2 regions of the Massilia sp. TSP1-1-2 genome follow, and region 2 is predicted to be linked to the other one. Evidence: predicted binding sites of a transcription regulator. Region 2 holds the regulator's gene; the other holds the start of a gene.
The links. Region 2 encodes NrdR, which represses ribonucleotide reductase genes. Its sites were predicted from a motif close to CACNANATNTNGTG; they were not measured.
Positions count from the first base shown of each region.

Region 1: ACP7BV_RS12840 (ribonucleoside-diphosphate reductase subunit alpha) is a predicted target of NrdR. The motif match lies at 1,578-1,591, and genes of this name have one in related genera.

Region 1 covers NZ_JAFCTU010000012.1:119,414-127,704, forward strand. Annotated here, with positions in the region: gene tnpC (IS66 family transposase) at 1-450, opposite strand, end outside; gene tnpB (IS66 family insertion sequence element accessory protein TnpB) at 520-876, opposite strand; gene tnpA (IS66 family insertion sequence element accessory protein TnpA) at 876-1,172, opposite strand; gene ACP7BV_RS12840 (ribonucleoside-diphosphate reductase subunit alpha) at 1,848-4,754, shown strand; gene ACP7BV_RS12845 (ribonucleotide-diphosphate reductase subunit beta) at 4,874-5,986, shown strand; gene ACP7BV_RS12850 (nuclear transport factor 2 family protein) at 6,229-6,648, opposite strand; gene ACP7BV_RS12855 (LuxR C-terminal-related transcriptional regulator) at 7,062-7,838, shown strand; gene ACP7BV_RS12860 (ATP-binding protein) at 7,835-8,291, shown strand, end outside.
Region 2 covers NZ_JAFCTU010000063.1:5,117-13,407, reverse strand. Annotated here, with positions in the region: gene ACP7BV_RS26585 (pilus assembly protein) at 1-1,803, opposite strand, end outside; gene ACP7BV_RS26580 (pilus assembly PilX family protein) at 1,800-2,450, opposite strand; gene ACP7BV_RS26575 (PilW family protein) at 2,458-3,375, opposite strand; gene pilV (type IV pilus modification protein PilV) at 3,372-3,950, opposite strand; gene nrdR (transcriptional regulator NrdR) at 4,111-4,578, opposite strand; gene glyA (serine hydroxymethyltransferase) at 4,604-5,851, opposite strand; ZMP/ZTP riboswitch at 5,953-6,064, opposite strand; gene ACP7BV_RS26555 (SDR family oxidoreductase) at 6,193-6,948, shown strand; gene ybgC (tol-pal system-associated acyl-CoA thioesterase) at 7,313-7,747, shown strand; gene tolQ (protein TolQ) at 7,778-8,291, shown strand, end outside.

The sequences.
Region 1 (8,291 bases), on a different contig from region 2:
CAACACCTGGACCTTCGCTGGAATGATGTCGAGCTGTTCGCTCGTTTCTTCACCCATGCGGTGCAGGGCACCTTGGCAGCAGGCGCAGACCTTTTCCGCTTCGGTCAAATCGTGTTCGACGCGTTTGCGCGGCAGGTGCGCCGGCAAAGCCCGGCGGCCGCGCTTTTTGGATGGGGATTTGGGCGTATCCGCCCCGTCCGGCTCTTCACTTTCCGGGAAGGCGATGGCGTCCTGCTCGGCTTCGTTGAACAGGCAACCCTGGGCGCCCAGTTTTTCGCTCGATGGCGCGAACCGCTTCAGTTGCGCCAGTCGAAACTGGTCTTCCAGGAACGAGACGCGTTGCTGCAGCGCGCCGATCTGTTTCTGATCGGCGGCGGCGCGACCTTCCAGCGCCAGGATGTAGGCGCGCAGTTCGGGGGGCAGGCTGGCAAGTTGCTCGGGTGGGTACATGCAGTAACTTTACCAAACCATTTTCCGTTTTGGGTTTACGTCATTTGCATGTTTTTGAAATAAAGTTTGCTAGCACATGGCACGCGGTGTCATCGCCTGATGCGCCACCGCGTTCTGCCATTTCAAGCCGTCGATCAGCCAGCGCAACTGGCGTGCCGTCACGGCCAGCGCCTGTGCATCGTCGGCGTGCTCAGGCCAGTGGAAGCGACCTTCCTCCAGCCGGCGGAAGTGCAGCCAGAAGCCGTTCGTGTCCCAGTGCAGGATCTTGATCCGATCGCGGGCGCGGTTACAGAACACGAACCAGTGCGGGCTGACTGGATCGAGTCCCAGCGTCTCGGCCACTACCAGCGCCAGTCCGTTGATCGACTTGCGCATGTCGTGATGACCTGTGGCGAGGTACACCATGCCTTGCGGTGTACCCCACATCAGCGCAACGCCATCACAACCGCGCCAAGCCAGTCCACTTGCGCCTGGCTGCGCAACCTGATCACGTAGCCGGTCGGTGTTTCGACTTCCAATACCTGTTCACCGTGGCCTCCCAGTAACGGCAGCGCGATCAGTTTTGTGGAAGTTGCTGGTGCCGGCGAAAGCCGCTTGCGCCAGTAGTGAAACGACGCCTCGGTTACGCCATTGACCGCGCACCAGGAACGAATTGGCTGACCCGACGCTGCGTGATCCTGCAGGCGCGTCGTCCATATTGTCTGTTTCGTTTCTTCTTGCATGTTCGTGACTCCTTTAGTTGATGGAGCCCCGATTCTGGGTGCGGAAAATTAGCAATGGAAGGTGGGGTAAATAGCGCGCTTACCCTGCAAACACCATCTGCTGGTGGACCAGCGTGGGCCGCCGCTAGTAGCCCGGATCTCGGGCGCGCAGGTGCATGACTCGCGTCTGCTCATCCCGCTCGGGTAATGCGCTGGCGCTTTTCGCCTTACCTTTTCACCCGGCTGCCCGCTATTTGGGCACTGACGTTAGTGTCCGCTCACCGCCTGATGCGCCTCGCGCCCGCACTCGGAAATGTCAAGGGCCCGCACGCGAATAAATGTCAAAAAAATTAGGTTAGTGATTCCAGAAAGCTATTGCAAGCGTTCGGCCTAGCCACTACAATTAGTCTTCAAATTTGATCAATGCACTAGATGTAGTGGTACAAAGAGAACTTCAGCCAAAATGCATAAGACTGCTTTCTTTAAAGAACGCCCCAAAAAGAGCGCAGTATTTACCAAAAAATGACGATGAATTCCAGCCCGGCGCGCCAGGCAGGATGGTCATTTTTTTCTTTTTCAGTCTTAGAACTGGGCGCGCCCGAGGGCAGCCCACTTGATATAACAATCGGCGCAGCACAACTGCCAGCCGTTCCAGGAGGTCTCATGCAGACAAGCCAAGAATCACCGAACAATCCCATGCACGTCACACCTGGAGCTGCCGCACCAGTCGAAAACAGCCCGGCGGCGATCGCCGCCAGCGGCGACTACCGCATCATCCGCCGCAACGGCTCGGTCGTCGCGTTCGAGCCATCCAAGATCGCCATCGCCGTCACCAAGGCGTTTCTGGCCGTGGTCGGCGGCCAGGGCGCAGCCTCGGCGCGCGTGCGCGACCTGGTCGAGCAGCTCACCAACAATGTCGTCAGCGCCCTCGTGCGGCGCCAGCCATCGGGCGGCACCTTCCATATCGAAGACGTGCAGGACCAGGTTGAACTGTCGCTGATGCGCTCGGGCGAGCATGACGTCGCGCGCGCCTACGTGCTGTACCGCGCCAAGCACATGGAAGAGCGCCGCCTGCAAAAGGAAGCCCAGGGCGCCAGCGATATCGCCGCCCCGCAGATCCACGTGCTTGACAATGGCGTGCGCCGCGCGCTCGACATGCAGCAAGTGCGCGACCTGATCAACGCCGCCTGCGTCGGCCTGGAAAAGCACGTCGACGCCGACGCCATCCTGGCCGAAACCGTACGCAACCTGTACGACGGCGTGCCGGTCGAAGAGCTGCACAAGTCGGCCATCCTGGCCGCGCGCGCGCTGATGGAAAAAGACCCGGCGTACTCGCAAGTCACCGCCCGCATCCTGCTGCACACGATCCGCAAGGAAGTCTTTGGCCAGGAAGTGCCGCAGGCGAAAGCGGCCGCGCACTATCTGGAGTACTTCCCGCAGTACATCGCCAAGGGCATCGCGAATGAACTGCTGGACCCGGTGCTGGCATCTTTCGACCTGGCCAAGCTGGCCCGCGCACTGGTTGCCGACCGCGACCTGCAGTTCGGCTACATCGGCCTGCAGACCCTGTACGACCGCTACTTTTTGCACGTGCGCGACGTGCGCATTGAAATGCCGCAGGCCTTCTACATGCGGGTGGCCATGGGCCTGTCGCTGCGCGAAGAAAACCGCGAAGCGCGCGCCGTCGAGTTCTACAACCTGCTGTCGTCGTTCGACTTCATGAGCTCGACCCCGACGCTGTTCAACGCGGGCACGCTGCGCTCGCAATTGTCGTCGTGCTACCTGACCACGGTCTCGGACGACCTGGAAGGCATCTACGACGCCATCAAGGAAAACGCGCTGCTGGCCAAGTTCGCCGGCGGCCTGGGCAACGACTGGACGCCGGTGCGCGCCCTGGGCGCCCACATCAAGGGCACCAACGGCAAGTCGCAAGGCGTGGTGCCGTTCCTGAAAGTGGTCAACGACACCGCCGTCGCCGTGAACCAGGGCGGCAAGCGCAAGGGCGCCGTGTGCGCCTACCTGGAAACGTGGCACATGGACATCGAGGAATTCCTCGACCTGCGCAAGAACACGGGCGACGACCGCCGCCGCACGCACGACATGAACACGGCCAACTGGATTCCCGACATGTTCATGAAGCGCGTGATGGAAAAGGGCGACTGGACGCTGTTTTCGCCGTCCGACTGCACGGACTTGCACGACAAGGTCGGCAAAGCGTTCGAGACCGCCTACCTGGGCTACGAAGCGAAAGCGGCAGCCGGGGAAATCCGCGTATTCAAAAAAGTAGCCGCGCTCGACCTGTGGCGCAAGATGCTGTCGATGCTGTTTGAAACGGGCCACCCGTGGATCACCTTCAAGGACCCATGCAACATCCGTTCGCCGCAGCAGCACACGGGCGTGGTCCACAGCTCGAACCTGTGCACCGAGATTACCCTGAACACGGGACCGGATGAAATCGCCGTCTGCAACCTTGGTTCGGTGAACATGCCGGCCCACATGAAAGAAGGCAAGCTCGACCCGGTCAAGCTGCAAAAGACCGTCCGCACCGCAATGCGCATGCTCGACAATGTCATCGACATCAACTATTACGCTGTCGACAAGGCCCGCAATTCAAACATGCGCCACCGTCCGGTGGGCCTGGGTATCATGGGTTTCCAGGATTGTCTGCACATGATGCGCGTTCCTTACTCGTCGATGCAGGCTGTCGAGTTCGCGGACCGTTCGATGGAAGCCGTTTGCTACTACGCTTACCTGGCCTCGACCGAGCTGGCTGAAGAGCGCGGCCGTTACGCGTCTTACGAGGGTTCGCTGTGGAGCCGCGGCATCCTGCCGCAAGACTCCGTCAAGCTGCTGGCCGAGGAACGCGGCGGCTACCTGGAAGTGGACAGCTCGTCGGCCATGGACTGGAGCCTGGTGCGCGAGCGCATCGAGCAATTCGGCATGCGCAACTCGAATTGCGTGGCGATTGCGCCAACGGCGACCATTTCGAACATCATTGGCGTCTCAGCCTGTATCGAGCCGACCTTCCAGAACCTGTACGTAAAGTCGAACCTGTCGGGCGAATTTACGGAGATCAATGCCTACCTGGTGCGCGACCTCAAGGCGCGCGATCTGTGGGATGAAGTGATGATCTCCGACCTGAAGTACTTCGACGGTTCGCTGGCCAAGATCGACCGCATTCCGCAAGACTTGCGTGAGATTTACGCTACCGCGTTTGAAGTCTCGCCAAGCTGGCTGGTGGAAGCGGCGTCGCGCCGCCAGAAGTGGATCGACCAGGCGCAGTCGCTGAACATTTACATGGCGGGTGCATCGGGCAAAAAGTTGGACGAGACCTACAAGCTGGCCTGGCTGCGCGGCCTGAAGACCACCTACTACCTGCGCACCATTGCCGCGACCCACATGGAAAAGTCAACCTCCAAGACCGGCGCGTTGAATGCGGTGGCGGTGGACGGCGGCATGTCGGCCCATGCGATGGGCGTGGCGGCCGACAGTGCAGCGGCGGCAGCGGCGGCGGCGGCAACAGCAACGGCGGAAGCCGACGGTGAAGCGTGTTACCTGCGTCCGGGTGATGATGGTTTCGAAGAATGCGAAGCTTGCCAGTAAGAGGCAACTGTGCATGGCGGATTGGCATCCGCCCTACGAGAGCCACGGTCCGTAGGGCGGATGCAATCCGCCATGAGAGCCAATGACATTTGATTTGAACGAACTAAAGGAATACCACCATGTTGTCCTGGGACGATGAAACAAGCGCACCGAGCGCGCCACCACCACTGCCAATGAGCGCCGGCGACGCTCCCGCGCCCGCCGAAGCTGTCGCCAAGCGCGTGCATGCCGACGACAAGCGCATCATCAACGGCAAGACCGACGTCAACCAGTTGGTCCCGTTTAAGTACAAATGGGCATGGGACAAGTACCTGGCCGGCTGCGCCAATCACTGGATGCCGCAGGAAGTGAACATGCAGCGCGACATCGAGCTGTGGAAGAACCCGAACGGCCTGACCGACGACGAGCGTCGCCTGGTCAAGCGCAACCTGGGATTTTTCGTCACCGCCGACTCGCTCGCCGCCAACAACATCGTGCTGGGCACCTACCGCCACATCACGGCGCCGGAATGCCGCCAGTACCTGCTGCGCCAGGCGTTCGAGGAAGCGATCCACACCCACGCCTACCAGTACATCGTCGAGTCGCTCGGCCTGGACGAAGCGGAAATCTTCAATGCCTACAACGAAGTGAAGTCGATCCGCGACAAGGATGAGTTCCTGATTCCGTTCATCAACACGCTGACCGACCCGGCCTTTACCACCGGCACCGTTGAAAACGACCAGAAGCTGTTGAAGTCGCTCATCGTGTTCGCTTGCCTGATGGAAGGCTTGTTTTTCTACGTGGGCTTTACGCAGATCCTGGCGCTGGGCCGCCAGAACAAGATGATGGGCGCGGCCGAGCAGTACCAGTACATCTTGCGCGACGAGTCGATGCATTGCAATTTCGGCATTGACCTGATCAACACGATCAAGATGGAAAACCCGCTGCTGTGGACGCCGGCGTTCAAGGAAGAAATCAAGGCGCTGTTCCTGCAAGCGGTTGACCTGGAGTATGCGTACGCGGAAGACACCATGCCGCGCGGCGTGCTGGGCTTGAACGCGACCATGTTCAAGGGTTATTTGCGTTTTATCGCGAACCGCCGCGCGCAGCAGATTGGCATGGATATGTTGTTTGCCCAGGAAGAAAATCCATTCCCTTGGATGAGCGAGATGATTGATTTGAAGAAGGAACGTAATTTCTTCGAGACGCGTGTGACGGAGTATCAAACCGGTGGCGCGTTGAACTGGGAGTAACAGCTCGCCCTCGCGGCGAACGACACAGACCTCTGAACTGGCGACACATCGTTTGAAGCAGAGGGTGCGTTGAACTTAAGAACGGCGCTTTTGCAAGACTTTGCAAACGCGCCGTTTTTGTTTGGGCCGAGCCGGCGTCGCCGATCGCATTAATCCGAGCCGCTACACTGCGTGAGTGTGCGCCTTTACCGATGCTTTCTGCTTCGTCTTGCGACGAGTCAGACAGTTTTGCGAAGCCGAGCTCAGCTCTGCTCCGGCATTTTGGACGAGTGATGGCTGGTGATCAGCCACTGTTTGCCATCCCATTTATAAGTGTAGGTGTAGCGCGCCTTCACTTGTTTGCCGTCGCCGAACTTAAAGGTGTACAAGCCTGCATCGGTCGCGCTGTTGCAGCCGAGCTCGATGTTTCGGCTGTCGATGGTGCCCACTGGCTTTCCCTTTACAAAGTGCTCGAAGTAGTCCGTCTTCTCGTCCGGGGTCAAGCGAGGCTTGTTCGAGACGGTCGCCAGCAGCACGGATTTCTTGGCGTAGTTGGCCACGATTTTTTCCGGATCGCCGGTTTGCAGCGAGGCGTTCCAACGGTCAAACAGGCCGGCAATTTCTTTTTCCGTCGACGAATGGCAGACTTCGGTCGTCGTGGCCTGGGCATTAGCTGCCAGCATAAAGGCGGCAAAAGGGAGAAGGCATAAGTAGCGCATGATAGTCCTTGATGAATTGTGCTGATGGGAGAAATACTTAGGTGCCGTAGTACAGCGCGTTCGGAGCGACGTCTGCGCGAACGCCGTGGATCTCGAGATCGGCCGGCGCGATTGTCGACAGCAGAAAACTGGGGCTTAGGTGGCGACCATCAAAATTTGCTTCATTTACTCCTCCAAAAGTGGAAATCGGCTATCGCCACGGAACCCCGGCACGATTACGTCCCCAGGCTGCACGGGATCGCGCACTGTGTTTCCGGTCATTCAGTGATCAGTGGCGATGAGCAAAGTATCCTTACTATTACGCAACGCGAAATCGGCTGATCGGCGCATTCTTCGTATGCTGAGTGGCATATAATGAGGGCCTCTGAAGAGGCACCATGACTACCTCCCTTCCTCCCGTCGATGCGCTTGGCAGCGCCAAGGCTACCCGTAGTCGCTATCGGCACGCTGAAGGCAGCGCGGCCCGACTGCGTTTGCTAACGGACACTGGCATTGCGCTTGCCAACGAGCGCGATAGTGCCGCGGCAATGAAGGCGATACTTGCAAAAGCGCTCGCGTTCATGTCGATGCATGAGGGTTTGCTGTTGTATCAACAAAATGATGGCCTGCATGTGCATGCGGCGCAGGGGACCGTGCCGCCTATTGGCGCTTGCCTTCCCATCAGCGGCGCCTTGCACAAGGTATTGCAGGAAGATGCGCTGCCATTGATCCAACACGATCTTCATAGCCGGCTGAAAATCGGCCGTGACAAGGCAGTTTGTCTGGAAATTCTGGTGCCGTTGCGCTACCACGGCAAGTACGTGGGCATACTGGTGCTGATGAGCGAGCGGCAGGTGTCGCCGCCGGCCGCCGACGACCTCGCCGTGCTCCAAGTGTTAGGGACGATGTGTGCGGCGGCCTACCTCGCTGCCAGCAAGCCGGCGTCGAGCACCGCCGCTCACGGATCGGCGGGCAAGCTAAAGCAATTGACCTCGCGCGAGCTTCAGGTATTCGCCTTGATGCCGCGGGGCTTGACGAATGCAGCGCTGGCGCAGGAACTTGGGATTGCCGCCGGCACTGTGAAAGTGCATATCGAACGCATTTTGCACAAGCTCGACCTGCGCGACCGCACCCAAGCAGCTGTCTACGCAGTCGATCACGGATATGGTGGATGACGCGGGCCGGCCTGCGCTGGGATAGCTGGTCGCTGACAGTCAAGGGTAGCGCCATCATCCTGGCGTCCTTGTCCATGCTGCTGGGCTCGGTGGCCACCAGCTACACCTTGGAACGCCAGACCGCCGACGCCACGGCAGAAATGCTGCGCACATTGCAAGTGCAGCGCGATATTGAGTCGCTGCAGTCGCTGGTCGCCGAAGCGGCGACGGGCGTGAGAGGCTATCTGCTGACCGGCGTGGACGATTTTCTCGATCCCTACCGGGCGGCGGAGTTGCAATTGCCGGGTGCGATGGCGCGCTTGCAAAAAAATATTCGCGACCCTGAACAGCGTGAGCGTCTACAACTGCTGCTGCCATTCGTGCGACTCAAGCTGGCCGACCTGGATGTTTTGCGTCGACGATATAACAATGACCCCGAAAACTTGCGCGCCAGCTTGTCATCTGGGCGCCAGA
Region 2 (8,291 bases):
GCCGGTCGCGGCATCGGGCCGGGCGCCGCTCGCAGCGTCATAGGCAAAGCCGGTCAGCGCATCGAGCACGTACAGGCGACTGACCGGTGCCGCGTCTTCTTGTGCTGCGGCAGCCGAACTGGCGACGACGATGGCGCCGTCAATGGAAACGGGCGCGCCAGCGGCGCGCTCGCCTTCGGCGCGGGCATTGGGAAAATCGAAGCACCAGCCTTTTTTGGCATCCGGTCCAAAGTAGGTGAAGCGCCCACCTTTGACTGCATAGCCGGTGGAAGTGGCGGACAGCGTGCGGGGGGCAAGCTGCGAGCGGACCACGGCGCCGTCGCGCGCCCCCGGAGCGTCCAGAATGGCATACACGGACTGCTGCGTAAATGAAGGCGGCAGCAAGTCGCTCGCCTCGATCAGTTTTCCGGTGGCGAATAAAATCAGGTAGCCACCGCCGGGGGCGAACACCACCTTGGGTGCATGGGCGATCGGCTGCGGCGCGCCACTGTCGTCGCGCGCGGTAAACAAGCGATGCGCGGCCATGGCATTGAAGTCGAAGCGCCACAGGTTGCCGTGCAGGTCGCCGGCGTAAGCACGGCTGGCGCTGCCGTCGCCGGCCAGCACCAGTGCCGGCGCCGACAAGGCATTGGGCAGAGCGCCGCCAGCACCCGCCGTGGCGATGCTGAAATAATTGACGGCTCGCTGCCATGGTTGCGACGCAGGCTTGTCCAGCGACAGCAGGAACAAGGCGCCGGCGCCGTCAGCGGCGAGGTTGTTCAAGCCACTGGAGACAAGCGCGTAGTAGCGGAGCGAAGCGTCGCTCACGCTCTTGCCGGTATTGATTTTCGCGATCAAGGGCGCCTGCCTGACGTGGCCCATCGCCGGATCATCCGCGTCGGTGAACTCCCATATGCCGCGCAAGCCCTGGGCGAATCGGGCCGGGTCGGTGACGTCGAGCGCGAACAGGCCGCGCGCGCCCATGCCCATGCCAGAAGCGAGCACCGTACGCCAGGAGCCACCCACGCGCGCGTCGCCAACGCCCGGACTGCCGTCCACGTAGGGGCGGCCCTGGTAGGCCGGGCTGCTCAAGGCCGCCAGACGGGAAGCCAGCGCCCCCGGCACATAGGCGAACAGCTCGGCCCCGGTAACGGCGGAAAACGCATGCAGCATGCCGTCGTTGGCGCCCACATACACCGCCAGCTCGCGCTCCCTGAACTGCGCGCGAAACGCTGCATGCGCGTTGTCGGGCGTGTCCGCCGGTGGCGAGCCGACGATCAGCGGGATGCTGTTGACGATGTCGCCCAGCACGCCGGTGCGCTTGCGGAACTGGCCTTGCGGTTGCCCCAGTTCACGCGCACGCTCGCCGCGCACAAAGGCGGTGCGCAGTTCGCCCAGGCCGTCGGCAGCGGCGCCAGGTTGTGGCCGGTCCAGCAGCAGGCGCGTGGATGCGGCCAGCTTGTCCCAGGTGAAGGGGACCGTCGCGCCGGACGGATCGCCCGTAAAAATATCCCTGACTGCACCGCTTGAAAGCAGCGCCGCCGCATCCCACGCCGGCTCGGCCGCATAGTGAATCGTGCCGTCACCGTTGACGGTGAACGAGCGCCTTTGCAGCGTGCCCGACGCAGAGGCGATATCGCCGCCGGCCTGGATCAGGAATGACACGCCGTCCTCGCCATGCCAGGCGGCCAAGGGCCCGGCCGTGTCGGCTTGCCCCAGCCGCCCGGGCGGCACCAGCAGTTGGGGCGCCGCGCCTGCGCCGATGGCAACGAGGAGCAGGCAAACGATGGCCCAAGCCACGGCCCATGCGCGCGCGGCGATCATGCGTTCGCCCCCGCCTTTAGGTAAAACGCCTGCAGCACGACGCGGGTCGATTCAGTGGCGCCAAAGCCAATGGCGGTGATGCGATAAAAATTTTGGGTGCGCCTGCCCGCATCGTGGCCCGCGCGCGCATACGGCATCAGTTCGATGATGTAGCGTGGCAGCCGCGCCGGCAGTGCGCCGCGGCCATACGGCATGGCCGCTCCGGTAAAGCGCCCGTATTCCACCGTCCTGATGCTGCCCGAGCCTTCCCCTTCGGCTCCGCCCGCCAACGCCACGCTCTGCCACGCCGCCGGCGCAGGTTCAAGCGAACGCAGGCAAAGCCCGAGCTCGGGATTGTCCTGCCCCGCCCCGCAGCCCTGAACGAACCCTTCGGCGCTGCCGTCCGCGAACATGGCCGCCCGCTTGGACGCGGGATCGGCGCCGCCTTCGATATCGTGTTCAGCGTCTTGCAATGCCGCCTCGGCCCCTTGCAGTGCGATTTGCCGATCACGCTCGCCGCGCGCCGAGCGTTCCGCATTGAGCGCGGTGCGCACCATGGAAGCGGCAAGCAGCATCAGCACCACCACGATGCACAGCGTGACAAACAGCGCAGCGCCTTGTTGCGCGGCGGCTGGTGAACGATGGGTGCGGAGGCGATGAGAACGCATCCTGCCCTCAGTGCGCCACATTGCGCAATTGGATAGTGGACGAGAATGTGCGCCGCTCGCGATCACGCAGCGGCAGCGCCATGTTTGCCTTTTCGACGTGCACGCCCAGGTCGCCGGGGGCGGCAGCGCTGTAGGCCGCGCCAAACAGGTCGAACACCGCAGCACTGCCCACGCCCTTGCTGCGCCGCGCGCCATGCAGCACCAGCGCCACCTTGATGCTCGCCACGCGCTTCCACCATGTGTCGGGCACGATCGTTCCCATGCTGTCGGCCTCTGGCGCCAGGTTGGCATCGTGCGCCGTAATGTCGGTGGCGCTAACGAAGCGGTTGGCTTGCCCGTCCGCGACGGCATCGGTGTCAACCCCGTACAGGACCTGGAACGAATCCACACCACCAACCACCGCCTCGGCGCTCCAGTTGTTCGCGCCGCGGTATTTGCAGCGCAATTCAGGTTCGCCCTTGGCGCTGCTGCCGACATAAAAGATGCTCCAGCCCTCCTGCCCGGCGCCGACCGTGAAGCCGGCGCACGTGAGCGCGCTGCCGTCGCCGCCGGCCTTGCCCGAACCGGCAAAGCGCAGCGCCAGCACGTCGCTGCCATTGATGGCGGCCGGCCGCGGATTGGTCAGCGCATCGCTGTCAGACGAAAGCGATGCGGCGTCCAGCCCCATGATGAAGGGCGGTGCGGCTGGGTCGGGCTCGCCGGCGGCGTCGTCGCGGTCAAGGTCGGCAAAGCCGGCCTGGCGCGCCGCCCGCTCGATGGCGGCCAGCGCAAAGCGCCCGGCGTCGTCGACCATGGCGGCCTCGGTCTGGGCCACATAACTGGCGCTGGCAGACACCAGCGTCATAGCGGCGATCAGGATGACGAAGGCGCCGACGGCCACGGCCACCAGCAGCTCGCTGATGGTAAAACCGCGCTCGCGCTTCATGAGGATGCTCCCGCGACGATGGCCACCATCGGCGCGAACTGCGCCTCGGCGCCGGCGTCCGTACTGCGCGTGCGCCAGCCCAGCTTGATGACGATGGGCGCATTGAGCCCGCCCGCGCACGGCCAGGCCAGCGTATTGGCCCCTTTGGCCCCTTTGGCCCCTTTGGCCACGATGGCGGCGTCTCGGCAAACGGTGACGCGAGCGCCGGGAAAGCCCGCATGCAGCGCCTGCGAAATTTCGTACAGGTCAAAGGCAGCCATTTGCGCGCTGTTGCAGTCGGCGCCCGCATAGCACGGCGCAGCAGGGGGCGCGGGCGGGCCGTCGGTCAGCGCGTCGTAATGGAGCTGCAGGTAGGCATTGAGCGCGTCGCCGCCGCGCGACTGTTGCGCGTTGGCCTGCATGCGGTCGGCCAGCGAGCCGGCCAGTTGCACCGCTGCCGACGTGAGCGCGGTGGCCTGGCGCGTTTGCAGCGCGGCCAGCTGCGCGCCGGCGGCGCCCAGCACGCCGATGGCCAGCACCAGGATGGACACCAGCACTTCGATGAGGGTAAAGCCGCCAACCTGTTTTGCTTGCACCAGAGCCTCCGCAACGTTGAACGCGCGGCAGCCAAGCACGGTGCGGCCCCTGCATTTACACTGCAGAGTTCGCTACCTTGCATTGATCTGGATCGCTTGGGCACCAAGTTATCAGGCGTGACAAAGCCGCCGATGAGATGGCTCAACAGTGCGAAGGGACTTATTTGCGGGGTTTGCGCTCTTGCCCGACTTCGGCAATGGCATCCTGGAATTCGGCCAGGTCCTCGAAGTTCTTGTAGACGGAGGCAAAGCGGATGTAGGCAATCTTATCGAGCCGTTTGAGTTCGGCCATGACCAGTTCGCCCACGTAATTGGTATCGACTTCGCGCTGGCCGCTGGTGAGCAGCTTTTCCTCGATCGAGGCCACGGCCAGGTCGATCGCTTCGGCCGACACGGGGCGCTTGCGCAGCGCCAGCATCAGCGAACCGCGCAGCTTGGCCGACGCAAAATCGGTGCGGCTGCCGTTCTTTTTAACGATGATCGGCATCGACAGCTCGATCCGTTCCTTGGTCGTGAAGCGCTTGTCGCACTTGGCGCAGCGGCGCCGGCGCCGGATCGAATCGCCCTCCTCGGACACGCGCGTGTCGAGGACCTGGGTATCTTCATGCTGACAGAAAGGACATTTCATGTGGGCGCCGGCGCTTCGCTTGGCTTTAAGAAGCGTAGACCGGGTACTTGTCGGTCAGCTTCTTGACTTCGGCCTTGACGCGCTCCACCACAGCCTGGTCGCCCGGGTTGTCGAGGATGTCGGCGATCAGGTTGCCGACCGTGGTGGCATCTTCTTCCTTGAAGCCGCGCGTGGTAAACGCCGGGCTGCCCAGGCGAATGCCGGAGGTGACGAACGGCTTTTGCGGGTCGTTCGGGATGCCGTTTTTATTGCACGTCATGTGCGCGGCGCCGAGCAGGGCTTCGGCTTCCTTGCCCGTCAGGTTTTTGGCGCGCAAGTCGACCAGCATCACGTGCGACTCGGTGCGGCCGGAAACAATACGCAGGCCGCGCGCGATGAGCGCCTTGGCCAGGGCGTCGGCGTTCTTGACGACCTGCTGTTGGTATTCCTTGAAGCCAGGCTCCAGCGCTTCCTTGAAGGCAACGGCTTTGCCGGCGATCACGTGCATCAGCGGGCCACCCTGGATGCCGGGGAAAATTGCCGAGTTGATCGCCTTTTCGTGCTCGGCCTTCATCAGGATGATGCCGCCGCGCGGGCCGCGCAGCGACTTGTGCGTGGTCGAGGTGACGAAGTCGGCGTGCGGCACCGGGTTCGGGTAGACACCGGCGGCGATCAGGCCGGCGTAGTGCGCCATGTCGACCATGAAGTAAGCGCCCACATCCTTGGCGACCTTGGCGAAGCGCTCGAAGTCGATTTTCAGCGAAAACGCCGAGGCGCCCGCGATGATCATCTTCGGCTTGTGCTCATGGGCCAGTTTTTCCATAGCGTCATAGTCGATGTCTTCTTCCGGCGTCAAGCCGTAGGAAACAACATTAAACCACTTGCCCGACATGTTCAGCGCCATGCCGTGGGTCAGGTGGCCGCCTTCGGCCAGCGACATGCCCATGATGGTGTCGCCCGGTTTGAGCATGGCGAAAAACACGCCCTGGTTGGCCTGGGAACCGGAATTAGGCTGCACGTTGGCCGCTTCAGCGCCAAACAATTGCTTGACGCGATCAATCGCCAACTGCTCGGCGATATCGACGAATTCGCAGCCGCCGTAGTAGCGCTTGCCTGGATAGCCTTCGGCGTATTTGTTGGTCAACTGCGAGCCCTGGGCTTGCATAACGGCAGGCGAGGTGTAGTTCTCGGAGGCGATCAGCTCAATGTGATCTTGCTGGCGGGTGTTTTCTTTTTGAATTGCGGCCCACAATTCCGGGTCAACATTGGCGAGCGTGTGATCTTTTGCAAACATGAAAAACTCCAATCGATAAGAGTGCGAGGCACCTGACTGTAAGGATCGAATGAGGAATACCGTCGGAAACAGGACAGGCAGCCTCATCGTGCGCTTCCATCGGTGGCTGCCCAGGCGAACGGCTGATGAAATCTCACGTTCCCCGGTGGAAGCCCACCTTTCGCCGACTGGCAAGGACCTCGCCGCGACTTTTCGCCAGTTACGTGAGACGTAATGGAGGCCAAATTGTAAGTTAAACCCTTGATTTGGGCAAGGAAAGGGCTTGCAAAGGTGACAGCGCGCCGGATCGAAGGACACATCGGCTACAATTTGTTGGTTACCCCACTGTAGGGATGTGAGAAATGATCGTTTTTATTACAGGCGCCTCGGCAGGTTTTGGCGCCGAAATGGCACGTACGTTCGTAAAAAACGGCCATCAGGTCGTGATTAGCGGGCGCCGCAAGGAGCGGCTCGACGCCCTGGCGGCCGAACTGGGCGACCTGGCGTTGCCGCTGGTGATGGATGTCACCTGCAAGGATTCGATCAACGAGGCGATGTCGATGCTGCCGCAGTCATGGCGCCAGATAGATGTGCTGATCAACAATGCCGGCCTGGCGCTGGGCACCAAACCTGCGCACGAAGCGCCGCTGGAAGACTGGGAAACCATGATCGCCACCAATTGCACGGGGCTGGTGACCATGACGCGCACCCTGCTGCCGGCGATGGTCGAGCGCGGCAGCGGGCTGATTATCAACTTGGGGTCGGTTGCCGGACATTATCCCTACCCTGGGGGCAATGTGTACGGAGCAACCAAGGCATTCGTGGACCAGTTTACGCTCAATTTACGGGCCGACCTGGTGGGCACGGGCGTGCGCGCGACCAATCTGGCGCCGGGTTTGTGCGGCGGGACCGAGTTTTCGAACGTGCGCTTCAAGGGCGACGACGCGGCTGCAGCCAAGGTGTATGAAGGCACCCAGCCGTTGACGGCGAGCGATATTGCCGAGACGGCGTATTGGGTGGCGACGCTGCCGCCGCATGTGAATATCAATACGATCGAGATGATGCCGGTGTGCCAGGGGTTTTCGCCGTTTACGATCAAGCGGGATGTGGTGGCGTAGCGTTGTAGTGTTGCCAGGGAACCCGCTTACAGCGGCAAAACTGCTCGAATGTCAAGGACAGCGCTTTCACTACAGCGTGATTGCGCACGCGGCTCTTGCAAATCGTCGGAAAAGCGCGAAGCGCGCATTCCGACATTGCCAGCGTCAACGCGACGCATGCAGTGTCGGAATGCGCGCTTCGCGCTTGTCCGACCTACAGTCCACGACGACTCTTTTGTAACATCCTCGTAAGGACCACGACTCATTAGCATTGTATCGGTGAATTGCGTCGTCGAAAAGTAGTTGGCTCCCACCCCATGTTTAAGCCTGCCCTCCTCCCGGCTATGTACGCTTCGTTACATTTCGCCCAGATAAATCGATTAGAATGTTTCCCACCTTGACTCATGACCCTGACATGCCCTCAGCATTCACCTGGCAAGTCCGCATCTACTACGAAGATACCGACGCGGGCGGCATCGTTTTTTACGCCAATTACCTGAAATTTTTTGAGCGCGCGCGCACCGAATGGCTGCGCGCGACCGGCGTCAACCAGCAAGCCTTGGCGGACTCCGACGGCGCCATTTTCGTCGTCAAAAACGCAAGCATTGACTACCACGCGCCAGCCAAGCTCGACGATGTAATAGACTTAACGCTAAGCATACAAAAACTTGGCGGCGCCTCCATTCAATTTTTACAGCAAGCCTGGCGCGGCGATACCCTGCTCGCCAGCGCCAGCGTCAAGGTAGGCTGCGTTGATGCGCGGACGCTGCGTCCACGCCCCCTGCCCCCTGCTACCGCTGCTAAAATGCGACCCGCCTGATTCACTCCACTCGATAGAATAGCGAACCCGATGAACGCACCCCAAGACCTTTCCTTTATCGCGCTGATCACCCATGCCCACCTGATCGTGCAATTGATCATGGCACTGCTGCTGATAGTTTCCCTGATGAGCTGGACCTATATTTTCCGCAAAAGCTTCGCTATCAGCGCAGCCCGCGCCCAGACCGAGAAGTTCGAACGCAGCTTCTGGGCCGGCGGCAACCTGAACACCCTGCACGAAAGCGCCAGCCGCAGCCGCGAACAAAGCGGTGCACTGTCGCGCATTTTCGATGCAGGCATGGGCGAATTCATTAAAGGCAAGCAAGCATCGGACAAGCGCGACCCGCTCGACACCGGCGCCGTACTCGACGGCGCGCGCCGCGCCATGCGCGCTGCCTTCCAGCGCGAACTTGACTCGCTCGACACCCATTTGAACTTCCTGGCGTCGGTTGGTTCCGTGTCGCCCTATATTGGTTTGCTGGGCACCGTGTGGGGCATCATGAATGCCTTCCGCGGCCTTGCCAATGTGCAGCAAGCCACGCTGG